DNA from 4 places in the Pseudoalteromonas sp. UCD-33C genome. Region 2 is predicted to be linked to each of the others. Evidence: predicted binding sites of a transcription regulator. Region 2 holds the regulator's gene; each other region holds the start of a gene.
What was found. The regulator sigma-54, encoded in region 2, starts transcription at its own class of promoters, with help from an activator protein. The targets are predictions, from matches to a motif close to GTTGGCACGNNNNTNGNNT.
Positions count from the first base shown of each region.

Region 1: the regulator sigma-54 is predicted to act here: its motif matches at 2,360-2,378, upstream of AOG26_RS09290 (flagellar basal body rod protein FlgF).
Region 3: the regulator sigma-54 is predicted to act here: its motif matches at 1,967-1,985, upstream of dps (DNA starvation/stationary phase protection protein Dps).
Region 4: the regulator sigma-54 is predicted to act here: its motif matches at 2,356-2,374, upstream of AOG26_RS17750 (YggN family protein).

Region 1 is NZ_LJTB01000003.1:259,887-265,723, forward strand. Features, by position in the region: gene AOG26_RS09275 (flagellar basal body P-ring protein FlgI) at 1-39, opposite strand, end outside; gene flgH (flagellar basal body L-ring protein FlgH) at 52-735, opposite strand; gene flgG (flagellar basal-body rod protein FlgG) at 751-1,539, opposite strand; gene AOG26_RS09290 (flagellar basal body rod protein FlgF) at 1,561-2,325, opposite strand; gene flgE (flagellar hook protein FlgE) at 2,486-3,853, opposite strand; gene AOG26_RS09300 (flagellar hook assembly protein FlgD) at 3,905-4,588, opposite strand; gene flgC (flagellar basal body rod protein FlgC) at 4,602-5,033, opposite strand; gene flgB (flagellar basal body rod protein FlgB) at 5,036-5,446, opposite strand; gene AOG26_RS09315 (CheR family methyltransferase) at 5,612-5,837, opposite strand, start outside.
Region 2 is NZ_LJTB01000001.1:614,506-620,342, forward strand. Features, by position in the region: gene AOG26_RS02695 (KpsF/GutQ family sugar-phosphate isomerase) at 1-436, shown strand, start outside; gene kdsC (3-deoxy-manno-octulosonate-8-phosphatase KdsC) at 440-991, shown strand; gene lptC (LPS export ABC transporter periplasmic protein LptC) at 988-1,542, shown strand; gene lptA (lipopolysaccharide transport periplasmic protein LptA) at 1,532-2,053, shown strand; gene lptB (LPS export ABC transporter ATP-binding protein) at 2,050-2,775, shown strand; gene AOG26_RS02720 (RNA polymerase factor sigma-54) at 2,891-4,387, shown strand; gene hpf (ribosome hibernation promoting factor) at 4,415-4,702, shown strand; gene ptsN (PTS IIA-like nitrogen regulatory protein PtsN) at 4,706-5,158, shown strand; gene rapZ (RNase adapter RapZ) at 5,159-5,837, shown strand, end outside.
Region 3 is NZ_LJTB01000001.1:82,910-88,746, reverse strand. Features, by position in the region: gene AOG26_RS00340 (serine hydrolase domain-containing protein) at 1-224, shown strand, start outside; gene corA (magnesium/cobalt transporter CorA) at 346-1,302, shown strand; gene dps (DNA starvation/stationary phase protection protein Dps) at 1,381-1,899, opposite strand; gene AOG26_RS00325 (CBS domain-containing protein) at 2,127-2,546, opposite strand; gene AOG26_RS00320 (substrate-binding domain-containing protein) at 2,626-3,531, opposite strand; gene AOG26_RS00315 (GGDEF domain-containing protein) at 3,739-4,887, opposite strand; gene AOG26_RS00310 (penicillin-insensitive murein endopeptidase) at 5,033-5,704, shown strand; gene AOG26_RS00305 (LysE family translocator) at 5,724-5,837, opposite strand, start outside.
Region 4 is NZ_LJTB01000013.1:65,354-71,190, forward strand. Features, by position in the region: gene AOG26_RS17725 (cytochrome b/b6 domain-containing protein) at 1-46, opposite strand, end outside; gene AOG26_RS17730 (AzlC family ABC transporter permease) at 184-891, shown strand; gene AOG26_RS17735 (AzlD domain-containing protein) at 888-1,187, shown strand; gene AOG26_RS17740 (glutathione peroxidase) at 1,295-1,777, shown strand; gene AOG26_RS17745 (PA3496 family putative envelope integrity protein) at 1,830-2,018, opposite strand; gene AOG26_RS17750 (YggN family protein) at 2,410-3,210, shown strand; gene AOG26_RS17755 (aminotransferase-like domain-containing protein) at 3,277-4,719, opposite strand; gene AOG26_RS17760 (DMT family transporter) at 4,821-5,750, shown strand; gene AOG26_RS17765 (diacylglycerol/lipid kinase family protein) at 5,805-5,837, opposite strand, start outside.

The DNA.
Region 1 (5,837 bases), on a different contig from region 2:
AATTAAGCAAAGAGCGATGATGTATTTAAACCCATTCATGACTTTATTCCTCTAAAATGGGAAAAGCGAACTACTAAAGAAACGAGACAGCCAACCTGCACTTTGCGTTTCTTGAATTTGCCCTTTACCTGAGTATTGAATTCGCGCATTAGCAATACGGTTTGATGTGACCGTGTTATCTGCTTGAACATCTTCAGGACGAACTAAACCTTCAAGGCGAATAAATTCTTCACCGGTGTTCAAAGTGAGCCATTTTTCACCGCGAATAACCAAATTTCCGTTCGGTAGAACACGCATCACATTGACAGATATATCACCAAATAAGCTATTTGATTGGTTAGACTTTGAATCACCTTTAAACGATGCCCCAGAACCAATACCAAACTGAATGCTATCACCGCCAATGTTAACTGGATTACCGCCAAGCCCAATAACAGGGTCTAAACTAGCGTCCGTTTCTTTGTCGGTTTCGGTTTTTGCCGCTTTGGTGGCTTGCGTTGATTCTTGCAATTTAACCGTGATGATATCACCCGCGCGCAATGCCTTTTTATCTGAGTACAAGTCATCTGCTGAATAACTATCAAACAACGAACCCGTTGGTACCATTGGCTCTGTTGTTGGCTCCGGATACATAGGCGCATAGTAAGGGTCATCCTGAACCACATGATGATTTTGCGTTGTCATACAACCACCCAGCATTAATGCTGCCGATGTGACTAAGATAATGTTACGCATGCTGCCTCCTACCCATTAAAGCTGTTGATTGATGTAACTAAGCATTTCATCAACCGCTGAAATCACTTTTGAATTCATTTCATAAATTCGTTGCGTTTCGATCAAGTTAACGAGTTCTTCTGTTACATTCACATTAGACGTTTCTAGTGAACCTTGAACCACAGTACCTAAACCATCGATACCTGGGTTCCCTTGCACAGGTGCGCCACTCACAGCAGTTTCTGTGTACAAGTTTTGCCCCATAGGTTCAAGACCCGATGGATTAATAAAGTCACTAATTGTTAGCTGACCAATGACCACGTTCTCTGCTTGCCCTGAAATACGTACCGACACTTCACCGTCTTGCGAAACAGTAATTGATTGTGCATCGTCTGGTACGTTCATTTCTGGCTGTAATGGAAAACCCGCACCAGAAGTTACAATGCGACCATCTTCGTCAGTGGTGAATTGACCATTACGTGAGTATGCAATGTTGCCATCTGGTAATTGCACTTCAAAAAAGCCAGGACCTGAGATCATCCAGTCCAATGAATTTTCTGTGGTAAGCATGTTACCTTGTGAAAAGTTCTTTTGGTTAGCAACCACTTTTGCACCGGCACCAAGCATTAAACCCGATGGCATTTCAGTGTCTTGAGATGAACGGCCACCTGGTTGATTGATGTTTTGATATAGTAAATCTTCAAATACGGCGCGGCTTTTTTTGTAACCGACCGTGCTGGCATTTGCGAGATTATTTGAGATCACCGAAATATCGGTTTGCTGGGCGTCAAGCCCGGTTTTACTGATCCATAATGCAGGATTCATAACTCTACCCTCTCAGTCATCTTAAACAATGCGTAACAGCTGATCTTGACGCTCGTCGAGCTCTTCGGCTGTTTTCATTAATTTAACTTGTAATTCAAATTGGCGTTGATTGCTGATCATGTCGACCATTTCATGCACTGGGTTTACGTTCGACATTTCAAGCGTACCCGACAGTACCTTTACGTTTGGTGAAATATCACAAAAACCACAAAGGTCATTGACCAACATGTCTTCTTTTGGTCGAAATAAACCGTCATTACCTTTTTCAAGCTGAGTGTTATCAGCCTCAATCACTTTTAAGCGATCAACCACTTCCAAAAAGTTAGCTGGCGCACCTTGTGGGCGAACCTGAATAGCACCGTCTTCACTAAACTCAACTTTCTCGATAGGTAATGGCAAAATGATTGGACCACCTTCGCCAATTACTTGACGGCCATGGCTAGTGATCAACGCGCCATCTGGAGTAATGTTTAATGTGCCAGTTTTGGTGTACGCCTCATTGCCTGATGCATCTTGTACACTCAACCAACCACGGTCACTCATCGCGATATCAAGCTCGCGGCCAGTTTCAACAAAACCACCCGATTCCATATTAGATCCAGGGCGTTCTTGCATTGCAAACACCCTAGATGGCAGACCTTCACCGAAGGCTTGCATAGAGCGAGCTTGTGCAAAATCAGCTTTAAAGCCAGTGGTGTTAGCATTCGCAAGGTTGTTGGCCTTGAGTTCAAGACCTCGCAAACTTTGCTTAGCACCCGACATGGCAATGTAGACCATTTTGTCCATAACATTGACTCACTAAAAATACGATAACTAAGAAATGCAATAAAAGTGCCAAAGTAAAATTGACGCTAAAATAGAAGAGAAAAATGAATAATTAGAATGAAAAAAGGCTGCCAATAGAGGGAGCAGCCTTCGTGTCGGATTAAGCTTAGAGCCGTTAAAATTAACGGATCTGTAGGATGTTTTGCTGTAGTGTTGAGTTAACCTCAAGCGCACGTGAATTTGCTTGGAAGTTACGCTGCGCACTGATCAAGTCAACAAGTTCGTTAGTTAGGTTAACGTTTGATTGTTCAAGCGCTGATGAGTTAATTGAGCCTAAAGTACCTGAACCTGGTTCGCCAGCAATAGGTTCACCTGATGTAAGGCTCTTCTTCCAGGCTGTATCACCCACTTGTTGTAAACCCTGTGAGTTCGAAAAGCGTACCATCGCAACTTGACCTAGGAATGAAGTATCACCATTACTGTATGAAGCAACAATTTTACCGTCAGAACCGATATCGATACCTGATAGACGACCTACAGTCGCACCATCTTGTTCCAGTGCTTTTACTTCAAAGTTACTAGCATACTGAGTAGGAATTTTATTTGTTGTTGCTGCTTCATCACGCCAATTAATAGTGACATCATCTGGGAAGCTGGCACCATTAGAAAGTAAGTCAGATAAGCCTGCCGCAGCACCAACACCATTTGGTAACGTTAATGGGTCAAACGTAGTGTCAGTGTTTGCTACACCATCTGTATTTAGTGGTAAACCACTTGAGTCAAACTGAAAAGTCGAAATAGGCGTGTATGGCGACGTAGTTTGCTCAGTACCATCCGCAGCAAACGGTTTTTCATCTAAAGTAGCATACACTTCCCACTCATTTTCATTACCAGTAGTTGTTGAATCAGTTTTCACAAAAAAGAATTGTAAAATATGTGGCTCACCTAATGAATCATACACTGTTGTTGATGTTGAGCTGTTATATGAAGCACTTGTCTCAGGATCAAACGGCGTCACTGACGGTGAAGTTGCTCGAGAGTCTAGATTAAAAGATGAATAAACATTCGTGGTTGCACGTGGTGAACCTGATGCATCAGGAATTTGTAGTGCAGAAGATGTACTTAAGCTAACAGAAGTGGTATCACCGGTTGCTTCATCAACAGGGAAACCTTGTAGATAGTTGCCATTAGCATCGACTACAAAGTTATCTTTATTTAATTTAAACGCACCTGCTCGGGTATATGTGAAGTCTTGTGCACCTAGGTCATTCGCCATTGCGAAATAACCTTCACCAGTGATCGCTAAGTCAAGTGAGTTATTTGTGAAAGATAACGAACCTTGGTGGAATTGTTGTGCCACCATTGTTGTTCTTACACCGTCACCATTTTTTGTTTTACCAGAACTAAATACTGATGATGCGTATACATCAGCGAACTCTGCACGAGACTCTTTAAAGCCCGTAGTATTAACGTTAGCAATGTTATTTGCGGTAACGTCTAAATCTTTTTGCGCGGCTGCTAAGCCTGTTAATGCAATATTGAAGCTCATAACTCACCTCTAACCTATCTCTTAGCCTAAGCTAACCCAAACCTTTTTTACTTATGCGATTTCAGCTATATCAGTTAGCCTAACCGCACCCTCTTTTGTATTTACGATAATGCCGCTTGCGCCATTAATATTGACACTTTCAATATTCTTAAAGGTCGCCATTGGCATACTGCTGTAGTCTCCATTGACAAAGCCTTCAGCACTGATGTCATATTCACCTTCAGGTAGCACATTGCCATCATTGTCTTTACCATCCCATTCAAAACGAAGTGCACCCGCTGACTGAGAACCTAATTCAATGGTACGCACTAACTGGCCTGATGAATCCGTTATTCTTAGCGTTAAAGATTCAACAGCGGTTTCTGCAACCACCGACCCTTTAGCTAGATTTTCGCCATCAAAATCAATGGTGTCAGACTCAAGTAACGCTTGCTTACCAACAAGAGTCGAAGCCTGTAACGCAGAATTTGATGTCATTGATGCAGTGAGTGAATCAAACTTCTCGTTTAAGTTTGAAATACCTTCAGCCATGGTAAAGTTCGTCATCTGCGCAATCATTTGATCGTTATCAGCAGGATTACTCGGATCCTGAAACGACAACTGCTGTGTTAACAACGAAAAGAAATCTTCCTGAGAAAGCGTGTTGTTGTCTTCTTCAGTTGTTTGCGTACTACTTTGATTCCAACGCAAACTATCCATATAGGATGATGATGCAGAGCTGATGTCGTTACTCATAACTTATCCTCGGTTACCGTTGTCCTAACAACAGTGTTTTACTTAACATTTGCTTAGCTGCATCAGCAACTTGCACATTTGTTTGGTAAGAGCGAGAGGCAGAAATCATATTTGCCATTTCTTCTACAACATTAACGTTAGGTTTGTAGATATAACCATTTTCATCCGCACTTGGGTGGTTCGGGTTATATTCAATTTGTAGAGGTTTATCACTCTCTACAATGCCTAACACTTTAACGCCAACAGAAGAGCCCTGAGGATTGCTTTGTGATGCTGACGCTTTAGTCAACTCTGCAGCAAAAACAGGGTGGCGCGCTCGATATGTCTGATCTTGACTAGAACTAATCGTATTTGCATTCGAGATATTACTGGCTGTGGTATTTAAGCGAACATTTTGCGCACTCATACCGGTTGCTGAAATATCAAAAACATTATACAAACTCATGATTAAGCTCCTTGACTACCGAGGGCTTTTTTAAGGCCTTTAATTTTACTACTCATAAATTGCAGGCTTGCCTGATACTCTAATGAGTTCTGTACATACAAGTTTCGTTCCACTTGTATATCGACTGAGTTACCATCACCTGTATCTGCTTGATTTGGCGTACGAAACATTTCTGCGCTGCCAACAAAACGACTGCCCCCGGCAATATGTTTAGCATCGGTTCTTACCATGCTATTGCCGCCTTGTTGGTTGCTTTTTGCCGCTTTTAATGCCGAGGCAAAATCGATATCTTTCGCTTTATAGCCCGGCGTATCAGCATTAGCGATATTTGTCGCTAATAACTCAGCGCGTTGTGAACGGATCAACATCGCATGAGGATGAACACCAAATGCTTTATCAAAACTGATAGCCATAACCATCTCCAAAAAATTGACTCTGTAGAGGTTAATGCAAAAGCTAAGCCAAAAATTTAGGAGTAATTTGATTTATATAAGAGACTGAAAAATAAGTAAATTTAGCAACCTAAGGACTAGGTTGCTAAGGAGAGTTTACTTTTTCTGATAGTTGCTAAGGAGAGTTTACTTTTTCTGATAGATGATACCTGGGTTACAACGAACCATATCAAAGCTATCACTTAAGCCCGCCATTGATTCTGACGCACCTAAAAACAGGTAACCTTTCGGGTTTAAAGCTTGAGCAAATTGAGAAATGATTTTAGCTTTTACTTCTGGTGAAAAGTAAATCAACACATTACGGCAAAATATGATGTCAAACTTGCCCATTAGGGCATATGAATCGAGTAAG
Region 2 (5,837 bases):
AGCCGATGATTTTGCGCTTTCGCACCCGGGTGGCAGCTTAGGTAAACGTTTATTGCTTATATTAGATGATGTGATGCACGCAGGCGACGCCACGCCAATCGTTAGCGAAACCCAAAGCATTAAAGACGCACTAATCGAAATGTCAGCCAAGGGCCTTGGTATGACCGCGGTGATTGGTGCAGATGAAAAGTTAGTCGGATTATTCACTGATGGTGACTTACGCCGTATTTTAGAACAGCGCACCGATATCCATAACACGGCAATTAGCCAAGTGATGACTCGTTCATGTACAACTGCTCGCCCTGATATGCTTGCAGCTGAAGCTTTAAATATTATGGAACGTAAACGTATCAATGGTTTAATTGTGGTAGATCAAAGTAATACGCCAATTGGTGCCCTTAATATGCAAGACCTATTAAAAGCAGGAGTTCTTTAAGCAATGACATTCGCCGAGCTATACCAGCCTCTTAGCCCTGATGTGAGTCAGCGCGCACAAAAAGTAAAATTGCTAATCTGTGATATAGATGGTGTTTTTTCTGATGGCCGAATTTATTTAGGTAATGATGGCGAAGAGCTTAAAGCATTTAATACTAAAGATGGCTTTGGTATTAAAGCGCTCATTAATAGTGGCTTTGAAGTGGCTGTGATTACTGGCCGCCATTCACAAATAGTTCAGCAGCGAATGACTAGCCTAACAGTTCAGCACATTTATCAGGGACAAGAAGATAAGCTGATTGCTTATCAAGAGTTAAAAGATAAACTGGGGCTGACTGATGAACAAATTGCCTATATTGGTGATGATGGTCCAGACTTACCAGTAATGGAAAAAGTAGGGTTTGCTGTTGCTGTAAACGACGCACACCCACTGATTAAAAAGCTGGCTCATTACACCACATTATTACCAGGTGGCTTTGGAGCTGTGCGTGAATTAACTGATTTACTCATGTTAGAAAACGGTAAGCCGTTAACTAGCGATGGAACCAGCGCATGAATATAGCCCGTATTTTACTGAGTATTGTTTTTGTTTGTTGCATGGTGTGGTTATGGTACCCGTACTTTAACCAATCAACAGACACAATAACTAGTGAAGACGAGATCATCGCAACACCTGATTACACTGCTGTGGCGTTAAAGCAAACAGCGTATGATGAGCAAGGCAAAATTAGTCATAAAGTGGCTGCTGCTAAAATGGAGTTGTATCAACAATTAGGGTTTACCTTTTTTGAGCAACCTATTTTTACTATTTATGGCGACCAGCATGTTTGGCAAGTAAAAGCCAAAGAAGCCACATTGTATGAAAACGATCAGCTGATTTTTGAAGGGGATGTAGTTGCTAAAAACTTAACCCACAACGGCATGATTGAAGATATAAAAGCAGAAAACATTAATGTCGATATTGATAAAATGACCATGTTTTCTAAGCAACCTGTGACACTAACAGGACCGAATTTAAAGATTACCGGTAAAGGCTTAAAAGCCGATTTAAAAACCGAAATTGTTGAGTTAACTAACCATACACGAACCATATACTATGACCAATAAACTGAAGAAATTACTCCTGATCCCAAGCTTATTGATTGCCTTTTCGGGCGCAGCTGCCGAGCAAACAGGCGCTCAAATTAGCATTAGCTCAGATCGCCAAGTAGGTAAACTAAAAGATGGCGTTGGCATATTTGAAGGTAACGTAGAGATCGTGCATGGTAATCGTCGTATTACCGCTGAACGCCTTGAAGCACACGGCGGTGACACCGAGGGTACAGTAGAGTTAATTATTGCCACAGGTAAGCCTGCTTACTTCGAAGAAAAGCAAACTGATGGCACCGTGATGAGCGCCAGCGCCGAAGAAGTTCGTTATGATGTTGCAAAACGCTTCTTAACCTTAAATGGTGAAGCTGAAGTTACTCAAGCTGGTCAAAAAGTGACAGCAAAAAGCATTACCTATGATATGGCACAGCAGCTGATCAGTGCTGAAAAAGACGAAAACTCAACAGATCGTGTACACACTATTTTAGTGCCTGTTGAAAATAAAAAAGACAATAAAGGCCAACCATGAGTACATTAAAAGCAGAGCTTTTAGCTAAGAGCTATAAAGGCCGCCAAGTGGTTAAAAATGTCGGTCTTGAAGTTGAAGCGGGCAGCATTGTTGGCTTGCTTGGCCCAAATGGTGCGGGTAAAACCACCACCTTCTATATGATTGTAGGCCTAGTCCCAAGCGACAAAGGTAAAATCAGCATTGATGATAACGATATTACCCTTTTGCCAATGCACAATCGTGCCCGCTTAGGTATCGGCTATCTGCCACAAGAATCGTCAATTTTTCGAAAGTTAACGGTTTACCAAAACTTGATGGCTATTTTAGAAACCCGCAAAGATCTAAACAAAGCAGGTCGCGAAGAAACACTAAATAGCTTACTCGATGAATTCAGCATCCAACACATTCGCGATAGCCAAGGTATGGCGCTGTCAGGTGGTGAACGCCGCCGCGTTGAAATTGCCCGTGCATTAGCCGCTAATCCTAAATTTATTCTTTTAGATGAGCCTTTTGCTGGTGTTGATCCGATTTCAGTGTTAGATATAAAGAAAATTATTGAGCACCTAAAAAATCGTGGTATCGGTGTACTAATTACTGACCATAATGTTCGAGAAACCCTTGATGTTTGTGAAAAAGCCTACATTGTTTCTCATGGGGAGCTAATTGCATCAGGCACACCTGAGCACGTATTAGCAGACCAAACTGTACGCGATGTATATCTAGGCGAGCAATTCAGGCTGTAACCATTACGCCAGCGACTAGAGCATCTGCTAGACTAATAACAATGACAATAAATCGATAATGACTTAACTGTGTTTGCACAGTTATCGATAACTTTAAAAGGATTGTTAGGGATACATGAGGCAATCATTACAGCTGCGCATGGGCCAGCAACTTACAATGACTCCACAACTGCAACAAGCTATTCGTTTGTTGCAGCTCAGTACATTGGATCTCCAGCAAGAAATTCAAGAAGCGCTTGATAGTAATCCCCTACTTGAAGTGGAAGAAGCGGATTACAATGAAGAAAGCACCGGCAAGAATGAGCAAAAAGCGGAGTCTGACGATGTGCAAGTCAGCGCGTCTGCCGAAGAAGCACCTAGCGAGTACGAGCAAGAAAGTAGTGATGCTCTCAATAAAGACACCGTAAGCGATGACTTAGCCATGGATGTTACTTGGGATGAGTACATGAGTGCCGCCCCTTCAACATCATCAGGGCCAATGCCTGAAGATGAGTCTATCTATCAAGGTGCATCAACCGAAACTCTTCACGAATACCTAATGTGGCAATTACAGCTCACGCCATTTAGCCCTACTGATGAAGCGATTGCTGTCGCAATTGTAGAAGCTATCGATGATTCAGGTATTTTAACGGTAAGCTGTGAAGATATCGTCGAAAGCTTTAATCAAAATAACGATGAAGAAGAAATCGAACTTGATGAAGTCGAAGCGGTCTTAAAAAGAATTCAGTTATTTGATCCTGTGGGTATTGGCGCGCGCAGTTTACAAGAATGTCTGTGCATTCAGCTACGCCAATTCGATGCCGATACGCCATATTTAGCTGAAACTAAAATGGTTTTATCTGAGCATATCGAATTATTAGCGAGTCGCGACTATCGAACTTTGATGAAAAAGACTAAGCTTAAAGAAAACGAGCTTAAAGAAGTGATGACGCTCATCCACAGCTTAAACCCTAAGCCTGCGGATAGCATAGTACGCGAAGAGTCTGAGTACGTCATACCTGATGTATCAGTGAAAAAAGTAAAAGGTCGCTGGGTAGTCGAGTTAAACCCAGATTGTATGCCAAAGATTAGAGTGAACAGCCAATATGCAGCTATGTCTCGCTCAGTTAAATCAAGTAGCGACAGCCAATTTATTCGTTCTCACTTACAAGAAGCAAAGTGGTTTATTAAGAGCTTAGAAAGCCGTAACGATACGCTATTAAAGGTGACCAACTGTATCGTTCAACAACAACAAGCTTTCTTTGAACATGGCCCTGAAGCAATGAAGCCGATGGTGCTAAATGATGTTGCTGAAATGGTCGAAATGCATGAATCGACGATTTCACGGGTAACAACGCAAAAATATATGCATACCCCACGGGGTATTTTTGAGTTGAAATATTTCTTCTCAAGCCATGTCAGCACCGAAAATGGTGGTGAGTGTTCTTCTACAGCAATACGCGCTTTAATCAAGAAGTTAGTCGCTGCAGAAAACTCAGCTAAACCATTGAGTGATAGCAAAATTGCAGATATATTGGCTGAGCAAGGAATTAAAGTAGCTAGACGTACAATTGCAAAATATCGTGAGTCTCTAGCAATACCTCCGTCTAATCAGCGTAAGAGTCTGATTTAGACGTTTTACATAGAAGGAAAAATGCTTATGCAACTAAATTTAACTGGTCGTCATGTAGAAATCACAGATTCATTAAGAGACTATGTAAACACCAAGTTTGCGAAACTAGAAAGGCATTTTGACCATATTAATAATGTTCATGTCATTCTAGATGTAGAAAAATTAAGCCAAAAAGCAGAAGCAACTTTACATGTAAACGGAGGCGAATTATTCGCTTCTACAGAACATCAAGATATGTACGCAGCCATTGACTCACTGGTCGATAAACTTGATCGCCAAGTCATTAAACACAAAGAGAAATTAGCTCGACATTAAATTATGAAACTAAGTTCACTTACTAACCAGGACTGCAGCAAAGCTGCGGTCCTTTTTAATAGCAAAAAAAGAATTCTTGAATATATCAGCGAACTGGCCCACCAGCAGCTTCCTCATTTATCGCAACAAGATATCCTAGATGCTTTACTCAACCGAGAAAAACTAGGTAGCACCGGCATTGGCCGAGGTATTGCTATTCCACATGGCCGAATGAGCGGCGCAGATGAGCCTCATGCATTTGTGATAGTGAGTGAATCCCCTATTAATTTTGATGCAATTGATAATCGTCCAGTTGATATTTTTGTGGCACTCATCGTACCAGATGGTGACTGTCAGCTTCACCTAAAGACCTTATCAACAATTGCTGATAGACTTAAAGATAAAGAGTTTTGTAAACAGCTGCGTAGTGCTACTACCGATCAGCAACTGTTTCAGGTCATATCAGCAGAGGCATAAATGGAATTAATAATTATCAGCGGTCGCTCAGGCTCAGGTAAATCGGTCGCTTTACGAGTACTTGAAGACTTAGGCTATTATTGCGTTGATAATATTCCGGTTAATTTACTGCCTTCGCTCGTACGTAGTGTGTCTGATAACTACGATAAAATAGCGGTCAGTATCGACGTACGTAACTTACCGAAAGAGCAGCAAGAATTTAATGATATTCTTGAGTACCTGCCAGGTTTCGCAAACCCAACACTATTCTATTTAGACAGTGATGACCAAACTCTGATCAAGCGCTTTTCAGAAACACGCCGCTTGCATCCACTATCTATTGATTCTTTGCCGCTTGATCTGGCCATTAAACAAGAAAAAATCCTGCTTGATGTGTTGATCACTCGCGCTGACTTTATGATTGATACCACTGATCTAAGTGTTCATCAGTTAGCAGAATCAATTCGCGAAAAGATTTTAGGTAAAAAAGATAAAAAGCTAATTATTACTTTTATGTCGTTTGGCTTTAAGCATGGTATTCCAAAAGAAGCTGACTACGTTTTTGATGCACGCTTTTTACCTAACCCACACTGGGAACCTGATTTAAAGCCACTAACTGGCCTTGATCAACCAGTAAAAGATTACCTAGCTAGCCACAGCATAGTGCAAAAGTTCACTTGGCAAATACAAACCTTTGTGC
Region 3 (5,837 bases), 530 kb from region 2:
CGCTTCGCATCAACCCAGATAACAATGATGCAATCATCATACTGAGCAGCGGCGGTGAACATATTGCATCAAAGCTCGGTTATGAATGGACGCTTTGGCAAACCGGTTACCCCGACTTTTTAGCGTTTGATATTGCCCTGCAAAGCGCTTTTGTACCTTGCTTAATAGGCCTTGGTATCATCTTGATAGGTATGCTTTTGGTGCGCTTCAAAAAAGCGAAATAAGCAATTGATGTTAGGTTTAAATTATTTTTCTGCTTTACCCGGTAATTAGTAGCATTGTCATTGTTCATTAACGTGAACAGCTATAGTATTTGTTTTAAATTGATTTATCAGGGTAGGGCAAATGTTACGATTTTTTTCTATAGACCAAGGTGTGATCACAGAAACTGAGCCAGCTGCTGATACGCCTCTTGCAACCGCCATAAAAAATGCCCACTGGATTGATACCATAAATCCGACTGAAGAAGAACGACAAGCGCTGGCAAGCACGCTTAATATCACCTTACCTGGTGCTGATGATGTTGAAGAAATCGAAGCCTCTTCCCGTTGTTTTATTGACCATGAAGGTTTGCATGTGCATGCGCTTTTCATGTCACCAAATGAAGGGCGCTTTAATACGGTAACCGTGGCTTGTTTGCTACAAGACAACTGCTTGCTGACAATCCGCGATGATGAACTAGCTGATTTTCGTCTATTACGACTGCGTGCTCGTAAAGGGCAAGTAGCGTGTGATAATCCGAAGCAACTTTTGGTGACTTTATTTGACCAAAAAGTCGAAAACCACGCTGATATGCTTGAAGACATGCATCACCAGTTAGAAAAACTCAGTGCCTATGTACTTGAAGAGGATGACTCAGACTTAGAAGAAGCTGTTAGTCGAATTTCGCGCCTTGAAGATAATAACGGTAAAGTGCGTTTATGTTTGATGGATACGCGCCGGAATATCTCGTTTTTACTGCGCCACCTAGGAGCGCCGACAGAAGACCGCGAGTCACTTCGTGAAATTGTACTCGATATTGATACCCTTATGTCTCACTGTACATTTTTGTTTGATAAAGTTAACTTTTTGATGGACTCGACTCAGGGTTTTATTAACATCGAACAAAACCAAATTATCAAAACTTTCTCAATTGCCTCTGTGGTATTTTTACCACCGACCGTCGTCGCCAGTATCTATGGGATGAATTTTAACAGCATGCCTGAGCTGCAATGGGCATGGGGTTACCCGTTTGCAATTGGCATTATGTTGCTGTCTGGCTTTGCACCTTACTTGTTCTTTAAACATAAAGGTTGGTTGTAACAAAGCATAAAAAAGCCCAGCAAATGCTGGGCAAGGGGTCTTCGGATAGACCTAGGGGGTTTAACCTTTAAATGGGGTTTATCCTTTCAATTCGCCGGTAGACGATTCGATATGTGCACGAACAAACCATTGGAATTGTTCTAAGTCAGCCAGTTGGCCAGTGATCATATCTTCAGAAACTGGGTCTAGCTCACCAAGCTTATCGATAGCTGCACGGTGGTCTTTATTGACTCCGTTATACACTTTATCAAGCGCTGTTAGATGGTCAGTAACTAAGCCTTTACCAATTGAATAATCTTGCCAAGTACGGCGTTCTACAATTGATTGTGGTGTGCCAACAGGTACGCCGCCCATAGTTGCAATACGCTCTGCAATCGTGTCAGTCATCTCTTGCACTGCGCTTACTTGCGGGTCTAACATTTCGTGTACACCAATAAAATTAGGGCCAACAACATTCCAATGAATGTGTTTTAAAGTGAGGTGTAAATCGATTAAAGCGACCATGCGCTGGTCTAGAATAGCAATCGTGTCAGCTGCAGCTTGGTCTTTAACACCCGGTGCTGTAAATTCTGCGATTTTTGATGATGAATTACTCATTACTCCTCCGAGATTATCTGTAAATTTCCTTTCGCTTTTAATCTAAAAAGCATGTGTAATTACATAGAAGCAAGCGTTGTGCCTAATAATTTTTAAATTATAAGATTATGAATTTAAAGGGTTAATTTAATTTAGGTCTTGAGTGAGGGTGATACTAGCTAAGAAGAAGTATGAAAACTCTGCACACCTTCTGTAAAAAATTCAGTGTGCAGATACTAATTTACGACTTAAGAAAGTAAAGCCGCCGCTAAACGAACAAAATCAGATGAGGTTAGAATGCCCACTAGGTTGTTATCTTTATCAACCACAGGCATGCAGCCATGACGGTTTTCAACAAAAAACTTAGCAACTTCGTGTAGCGGTTGCTCTGGCGAGATACTGGTAAAATCGGTAGCCATAATATCAACCACTTTAGTTTGCTTTTCCTTGCGTTCGAGGGCGCTGGCACTGTAATTAGCCATGATATTCATTACCTGAGCAATCATGATTTTTTGCGTTAACATGCCAACCAAACCACCATGCTCATTGATCACTGGAATATGGCGGACATTTTTCTCTTTCATTAGATTATGCGCGTCATGCAGGGTATTTTGCGCGCTAATGGCGAATGGGTCTGGCGTCATCAAATCACTAACTAGGTGTGTCATGGCTAAATCCTTACAATTAATCAAGTTGTGGTAAGTCTAGCGCTTATCGAGTTAATTGCACTTTAGTGAGATCAAAGTTTTAGTGATTAACGGTGCAAGTACCTGCATTATTTTGCTGACAATAATGAAAGTCTAAATAATAGTGAGACTTAGCTGGTCGTTCACCTTTAGTGAGGTATTGATACATTAATTCAGCAGATAGACGGCCCATTTCAAATGGGTTTTGACCAATATTGGCCGATGATAATCCTTGCTGTAATACTTCTAATTGCATTTGCTCAGTATCGGCAGAAACGATCACCACCTCTTGATTAGCAATACGTTGCTTATGTTTAGCAATCACGTTTGCATAATTAGGGTTAAATTGGGCAAAGCCCGCTACCGCTAAAAATAGTGGTGGATTTTCAAGGTTAAGAAGTTTGTCGAGTTGACCGAGGGAGACCTCTCGCTTGCCTAAGCTATATAAAGGGCATCTATCAAACTCACTCCAGCCATTTTCACCACTTAAACGTTTATTTTTTTGCCCTGACAACGCATAGCGAGCACCTTCAATGCGCTTGTTTAAATTAGGTGTTGTTGAGTGCCCTGATTGAATACACACCTGGTTACTTTCTTTGCTGGTGAATTTTTTTAATTCGTTCCCCAAGGCCACCCCGTAATCAAAATTGTTGGTACCTACATAAGCTAAACGGTACTGCTGATCTTCTTCGAGCAGATCAGAGTCAAAAGTGATCACAGGAATATTGTTATCTTTAAGCTGTTTAAGGGCTCTTTCAACAAGGTAATTGGAATCTGTGGTTGCGATTAATAAACCACTAATGTTGTTCCTGCGAACAAGGTCGGTGATCACTAATACTTGCGTGCGAATATCTTGAAAGTCTTTGGGGCCATCGTAAATACATTCAAAATCGAGATGCTGTTTTGCAAATTGCTCACACCCTTTAAAGGCTTGCTGATAAAAGCTATCGTTTTTGGTTTTACCCACAACTGCCACCACATATTTAGCCTGAATTGGCAGGGCAAAAAGCCAAAAACTGGTACACAAAAGTACCCAGTTTAATTTAAAATTTAATAATACTTTTAAGGACATAGCACTACATATTGCAAGTTAAGCACGAGCTAATTATAGTGACAGAGTTGGAATTTACAAGATTGATAGAAAGGTATTTGTTTTCGTGGCGTCTCTAGTTATTTACTCCTTGTTTAGGCTGTTTGTTTCTATGCGATTACGACCATTATTTTTCGCTGCATAAACGGCTTTGTCTGCGCGGTTTACTAAGCTTTCAAAGCTGTCATTTGGTTGCCAATTGGTTAAACCAAAGCTAGCAGTAACCGATATACGATGTTCTCGATAAGCTATTTGACTGGTTTCAAATGTTTTACGTAGGCCCTCTAAAAATTGCTTAGCCGAGCTGATGTCGGTAGCAAAGAACAACAGTAAAAATTCTTCACCACCAAGGCGGCAACATAAGTCACCTTTATTTAAATGCTGTTTCATTAGATCAGAGAACACTTCAAGTACTAGGTCACCGCCATCATGCCCGTAACTATCATTAATACGTTTGAAGTAATCAATATCAACTACGCAGGCGAATAAGCTAGATGTTTGACTTGGGCTGAATAGTTGCTGTTGTTCAATAATGAATTGCAGCCCGCGGCGATTGTAGAGCCCGGTAAGCGGGTCTTTTAGAGACAATTCTAAATAACGCTTTTTTTCATCCACCAACAGGGTGGTGATGAGACCGAGGCCAGTCATAACAAACACGGTTGCATGGGCAATGACGGTCAATGAATACAAGGTCGCTAAGTTATGTTCATGGGTAATAATACTTAGCTGTGAAATGGGCACTAATAGTAAAATGCATTGCGCCATTGACAACACAGTGTTGCCAATATTCTTTTCACATACAGCGCGTTTAGTGGTGAAGTAAATAAGTGCGGGTAATACGCTTAATGTAAAGCAGGCTTCGACAAGGGCAAGTTGATTTATATTTTGAGTGAGGAGGGCAAATACAGAAAAAATAGCACCATGCGCAATAATTATCTTATTAAATCGGCTGGGTTCGTCGTGGTTATAAATGGATAATTGTAGCAACGTCATGGAAATCATATAAATCACCACGCCAGAGCGAAAACTTGGCGCAAGGTCTAATAAGTCTTGGATCCACAGCCATGCAAAGCCAATTACACCAAGGTAAAAAAACAGGTTAAATAAGTAAATCGAGCGGTTATTAAAACTACTGCGCATCAGGCGCGTGGCTATAATGGAGCAGGTTACTACCGTAATGAGTAAGAAGACAAAAAAGCCGTGGTAAAAGTAATTCTCTACGTTACTAGCCATGAGTCGCACTGAAAAGCTCTAGGTAAATAAAGCTTAGCACAGGAAAAATTACTCACCTTTAAATCCTACCTATGATTCAAAAATGCTTTAATCGTTAGTTCATTTATTGATAGCTAAGCTTTAAATTTTTAAAGAAGCTACTGCAATGAAAACATGTTTATTTTTAGCCTTATTATTTTGCTCTGGGTCGGTTTTGGCTAATAGCGTCTGTGGTGGAACGACTGCCAATGGCTATGTACGCAATGCAGTAAAACTACCCAGCAAGGGTGATAACTTTACCAGCTACAGCAAAGTGGCTGAGCTGGCAGGGCGTACGTATGTTCATTCGCAGGTAAAAAACATTATTGTTGATGCCTACCAAGCGCTCCAGAAATCCCATCCAGATAAACGATACAAATACGCTGAAACGGGCTTAGAAAATGGCGGGAAATTTAGCCCGCATAAAACTCATCAAAATGGTTTGTCGGTTGATTTTATGACACCTGTTATTAACGAAAAGGGGCTATCAGTTCATTTACCTACACATGTGTTTAATCGTTTTGGCTACGATATTGAATTTGATAAACAAGGTCAGTTTGAACAGTTTAAGATTGATTATACCGCTTTAGCGGCTCATATTGTTGAGCTGCATAAATCGGCTACAGCAAAAGGTTACGATCTTTGGCGAGTGATCTTTGACCCAACCTTGCAAGCTGGGCTTTATAAAACCAAGTATGCCGATTATTTAAAAGAGCATATTCAGTTTTCGACTAAACCATCCTGGGTGCGACATGACGAGCATTACCATGTCGACTTTTTAGTGCCGTGTGAAAAATAAGCTAAGAAAGCTTGCTCATTTAAAACAAACTAAACATCACTGAAGCAATTAATAGTATTGCCATTAGGTAGTTAAATGCTTTTAAGCGCTTTGGGCTGGCAAGCCAGTGTTGCAGCTTTTCGCCAAGTAAAGT
Region 4 (5,837 bases), on a different contig from region 2:
AATGGAAGCTTCTTATAAAGCCATCCCATACTTTAACTTTAGACATTGTAACTTTCCCTTTAAAAGACGCTAATGATTTCAGCAACAGGCTCGGCTATACATTATTGCAAACTTCAGTTATTTTGACACACCTCTATTTCAGCTGTTTTGATCTGAGCCATAACATCAAACATGAGCGATAAGATGCATAAATCAACAATAAGAGCCTTGCTAAAAGGATTTTTCGACATGCTCCCCTTATGCCTTGCGGTGTTACCTTGGGGAATTTTATGTGGCTCGTTAGCAGTTCAAAATGGCTTCAGTGCTTTAGAAACACAAGCTATGTCGTTATTGGTATTTGCAGGCTCAGCACAGCTCGTTGCGATTGAATTAATGGCAGGAAACACGCCGCTTTTAACTATTTTATTTACCACACTCATTATTAGCTCACGGCACTTTTTATATGGTTTAGCTATTCGCCACAAAGTAATAGATCAACCCTTTCGTTGGCGACTGCCAGTGAGTTTTGTACTAACAGATGAATTATTTGCTTTTTCGCATCATCACAAAGCCTACCGCACAAAAGTGCGCCTTATTTACGCGCTAAGTGCCGGCTTTAGTTTTTATATTGCCTGGAATATCTGGACCCTCCTTGGTATTGTCGCAGGAAGCTTACTTCCCGATTTAACACACCTAGGTCTTGATTTTGCCATCGCTGCCACGTTTATTGCTTTAGTTATTCCGGGTGTAAAGAACCTTGCAACACTGGCTACAGTGATCACCGCAGGCGTTGTAGCAACACTATTAAAAAGTCAGGGCTTTCAACTTTGGCTTGTCACCGCGGCTCTTATCGCTATGACGGTTGGTTATCTAATTAGTCGCTGGCAAGCAAAAGAGGAGCATACGCTATGATGATCACCATTTTATTAATGGCGTGTATTACCTTCTTCACACGTTACTTATTTTTGCACCGCGCATTACCATTCAAAGTCGGTCCGAAAATGCAGCAATTTTTAAGTTTTAGCGCCCCAGCCGTACTCACCGCAATTTGGGTGCCCATTGTGTTTATTAATGACGAAGGGATAAATCTAGAGTGGCAAAATCCTTATCTAAGTGCTGCTATTTTGTCTGTTATCGTGGCCTATAAAACACATAACATATACTACACAACACTGGCAGGTATGGGATTATTTATAATTTTAAGTTAGCTACGATACTTAACGCCAAGTAAGAAGAACCGCTGATTAAAATTTACCCTTTTAGAAAGATGCCAAGCAAGTTAGAATCAATGCAACAATAATAAAAAGTTATCATTATGAGCGAATTTCACCAACTTTCTGCCACCAGCCTACAAGGCCAAACCGTTGACTTTTCTGATTTTGAAAACAAGGTTGTGCTTGTTGTAAATACCGCAAGTAAATGCGGTTTCACTCCACAATATGAAGGCTTACAAGCACTGCACGAAAAGTATCATGAGCAAGGCTTAGTAATAATTGGTTTTCCATGTAACCAGTTTGGCAAACAAGAACCAGGTGATGCAAAAGAAATTAAAGAAGGCTGCCTTATTAACTATGGCGTTAGCTTTTTAATGATGAGCAAAGTCGATGTGAATGGCGAACATGCTCACCCTGTTTTTAGATACCTAAAATCAGAATTACCGGGGTTTATCACCCGCAAAATAAAATGGAACTTCACCAAATTTTTAATTGGTAAAGATGGCAAGGCCATTAAGCGATATGCGCCACTGACAAAACCTGAACAGCTCGAGTCAGACATCGCAGCTGCACTGGGCAAATAACAAAGCCTAAAAGCAATAAAGAGGCAAATTGCCTCTTTATCTAAATTTATGCTTAGTCGTTCAAGTACTCGTCAAAGTCGTCGTCGCCTAAGTTTCTGCGCAAGCGTTTTTGTTCAAGATAGTCTTCCAACTTCTTCTTTACGCGTTGCTTTTTCTTGTCGTGTTGATTACGCCCGACCATTTCGTACTCGTCTTCAACAAAATCGTCATCTAGCGCGTCATAACTAAATGTCTTACCCACAACCCACTCCATAAAGTGTTTGAGACCAATTCTTGAGATTAAAATTTGCTCGATGAATTGGCAAAGATTAAAAAGCTCAGTAGTAATTTAGTATCTAAAAAACCACCAAAATAAAGCCATACACCCATGCTAAATAGGTCATATGTCAATATTGTGAATAAATAGCGCTAAATTTGATTTCTGAAAAGTGAGAGTTTTTTATCGTTTCGATAAAAGTCATTTATGCATGTGTATTTTTTAGTTAATTTGACTAAAAAATGGTTAAAAAGTTATTCCCCGCAATTTTTAAAAAACCATAGAAACACAGCAAGGCATTGAATTAATTGAACTTATAAATTTTGGCATTCAATTTGATTATGTATTTGTGTCATTTCAAACAGGAAAGAAAAAAATGAAAAAGTTATTGTTAGTAAGTTCTTTATTTATCGCTACCGGCGCAATGGCTCATAACGATAATGATACAAATATTTCATTCAGCGGTGAGCAGTGTGATGTTGAATTTATAAATGATGTACGCATCACACCAAGCGAGTTAGAAGTATACACAGCCGATAATCGCACTATGAAAATCATCGATCAGCACACTTTATATATCGATGGTCAAAGCGTGTCGCTTGATGCTTCACAACAGCAAGCAATTGCAGATTACTCAGACAGCTTACGCAGCCAACTTCCTGAAGTAGCAAATATCGCACTTGATGGTGTAAAAATAGCTGGTGTAGCCATCGAAGAAGTCTCAAATGCTTTCAATATTGATGGCCTAAGCGACATTTCAGAATTAATGGACGATATCAGCGTAGAAGTACAAAACGCTTTCTATCAGCAAGGTGCGTTCACCATGGGTCAGCAAAATTTCGAAAAATTTGGCCAAAACTTTGAAGACCAATTCGATGAGCAAATCGAATCGGCTGTCGAGTCAGCCATGATGCAATCGATGGGCAGTATTTTAGTGGCGCTAGGCTCTGAACTTTTAGGTTCAGGTGGCGACATGGATGAGTTTGAGCAACGTATGGAAAACATGGGCGCACAAATCGAAGCTCGTGTAGAAACACAGGCAGCTCAACTTGAAGAGCGTGCAGATGCATTATGCGGCAGCTTTGCTGATATCGCTCATAAAGAGCAAGAGCTAGTAGTTCTAGTACCAGAGCTAAAAGAGTATCAACTATTTACTTTCAAACAGAATGCAGAGTAATTGACTAATTAACATCCCTGAACCAAAACACTTGGTCCTTTCGCGCAGAGCTTGCTCTGCGCTTTTTTATTTTTTGGCCAGCACAGTCAGCTGCGATAACGTTTTAATCGCCTGCTCTAAATTCTCAGACCAAGGCAAGCCATAACTTAAACGAAAACAGCTACGGTACTTTTTACCCGCTGAGAATATCAACCCTGGAGTAATACTGATCCCCGCCTCAAGTGCCAAATGGAATAACTTTACCGCATCATATTGGCTACCAAGGTCAACCCAGATAACACAGCCACCCTGCGGATTACTAATACGCGCACAACTTGGCATATATTGCTGCAGGCACCAAATCATACGCTCTTTGTTGGTACTTAAGCGCTGTCTAAGCAAACGAATGTTACGGTCGTACTCACCGCTAGCTATAAACTCATACAAGGTCCACTGGTTTATAAGTGGCGCGGAGCAACTAAGCGCGCGTTTGTGTCGCCTTGCTTGCTCTGCAAACTTACCAGCAATGATCCAACCTATGCGATAACTGGGAGCAGCTGTTTTTGAAAACGACGCGCAGGTGATCACTAAGCCCTTTTTTGAATAAGCTTGTGCAGGAGTGGCACGCTTAGCTGTAAAATGTAAGTCACCATAAACATCATCCTCAATAAGCACCACGTCACGCTGCTCTAAAAGTGCCACTAATTGCTCACGCTTGGCATCAGGCATAAAACTGCCAACAGGATTATTTAATGAGGTTGAAAACACACAGGCTTTTATATCATGCTCATCGAGTGCTTGAGCCAAATCATCTAGCCATATTCCTTCATCGGGGCACAGCGGTATTTCCAGCGCCTTTAAGCCTAAGCTTTCAATTAATTCGATAATGCCAAAATAACAAGGCGACTCGATAGCAATAACATCACCGGGTTTAGCAACACACTTAAGGGCAATCGCCAACGCTTCTTGAGCACCATTGGTGATCACTAGTTCATCGCTATCAACCCCAATGCCAAAATCCAGATAGCGATGAATGAGTTGTTTTTTAAGTGGTGCAAAGCCATCCATCGGGCCGTAATTAATTGCCGATGCGCCCGCTAATGTCATTACTCGGCGCATTGTTCGTGCCAGTGCTTTATCTGTTGGTGCTGCGGCTACAGGGTTGGCGATACCAAATGGCACCACATTAGCTTTATGGATAGCGCTGTAGACTTGCTCAATCAAGCCTTGCTTATTGACTGTGGTAGGCTCTCGACTGAGCCTAACTCGCTTTGGTCGTGACTGATTTAACTGTGAAGACTTTAAAAAGTACCCTGACTTTTCTCTTGCTTCAATCAATCCTTGCCCTTCAAGTAATTGATACGCCTGTTTTACAGTAGGAATACTAATATTGAGCTTGTCTGCCATTTTTCTGAGCGAAGGTAACTTTTCACCCGGTAATAACGAGCCTTGCAAGCAAAGATCTCTAACTAGCTGAATAACTTGTTGATATAAGAACTCACTGTTACTACGACTGATAACTTGTGACATAGCCCACCAAACTGTATAGGTTGCATTTCTAGTTTTCTGTATATGTTAAGTATACAGAAGAGGATTAAAATGAACATACTTTCAATTTTTGGGTACTAACTATGAAAAGCGCCGCTCTCTACCTTGCTACAGTACTGATCTGGGGATCGACTTGGCTAGCTATTGAGTTTCAACTAGGTGATGTCGCTGTTGAGGTCTCTTTATTTTACCGCTTTGCCATTGCAGCCATTTTAATGTGGGCCTTTGTGCTCATGAAAAAGCTACCTATGCATTATTCACTGCGTGATCACGGATTTTTTGCTTTATTAGCCTTATTTAACTTTGGTTTAAATTATTTAGTGCTGTATTGGGCGCAGAACTATCTCACCTCAGCAATGGCCTCAATAGCGTTTTCGATGTTGCTATTGATGAACATTATTAACACCCGCTTGTTCTTCGCAAAGCCAATTGCGAAACGAATTTACTTTGGCGCTCTACTCGGCGTAATGGGTATTGCCAGCTTATTTTGGCCACAAATTCAGCAATTCGACTTGAGTAATGGTGCGTTGGTCGGGTTACTACTTGCGCTATCTGGAACCTTTGTGGCTTCATTGGGAAATATGGTCAGCGTTCGAAACTCTCAGCGTAATATTGGCGTACTTCAAGGCAATGCCTGGGGTATGTTATACAGCGCTTTAGGTCTAGCTGCTTATGTTTTAGTAAGCGACGTTGAGCTCACGTTGAACGCCCCAAGTAGCTATTGGGTATCGCTTTTCTACTTAGCAGTGTTTGGCACCGTAATCGCATTTGCTTGTTACTTCGCGCTACTTAAAAACATCGGCCCTGAGCGCGCAAGCTATGTGATCGTGTTATTCCCACTGGTTGCAGTGGTGTTAAGTACTTTATTTGAAGGATTTGAATGGCAAGCGAATACCTTTATGGGTTTTAGCCTAGTGTTATTCGGTAATGCTATCGTGCTGACTCCTACTCGACAAATTAAAGCATTTTTTGCTGCGCGTAACTTGCAGCAAAAAAGCTCCGTCCCCAGTTAGAAGTGACTATGTCGCCTCTAACACCAAGCGCTGGCAAATTTTGCCGGCGCTTTTTTATGGCACATGAAAACGAAGTGCTTGTTTGTG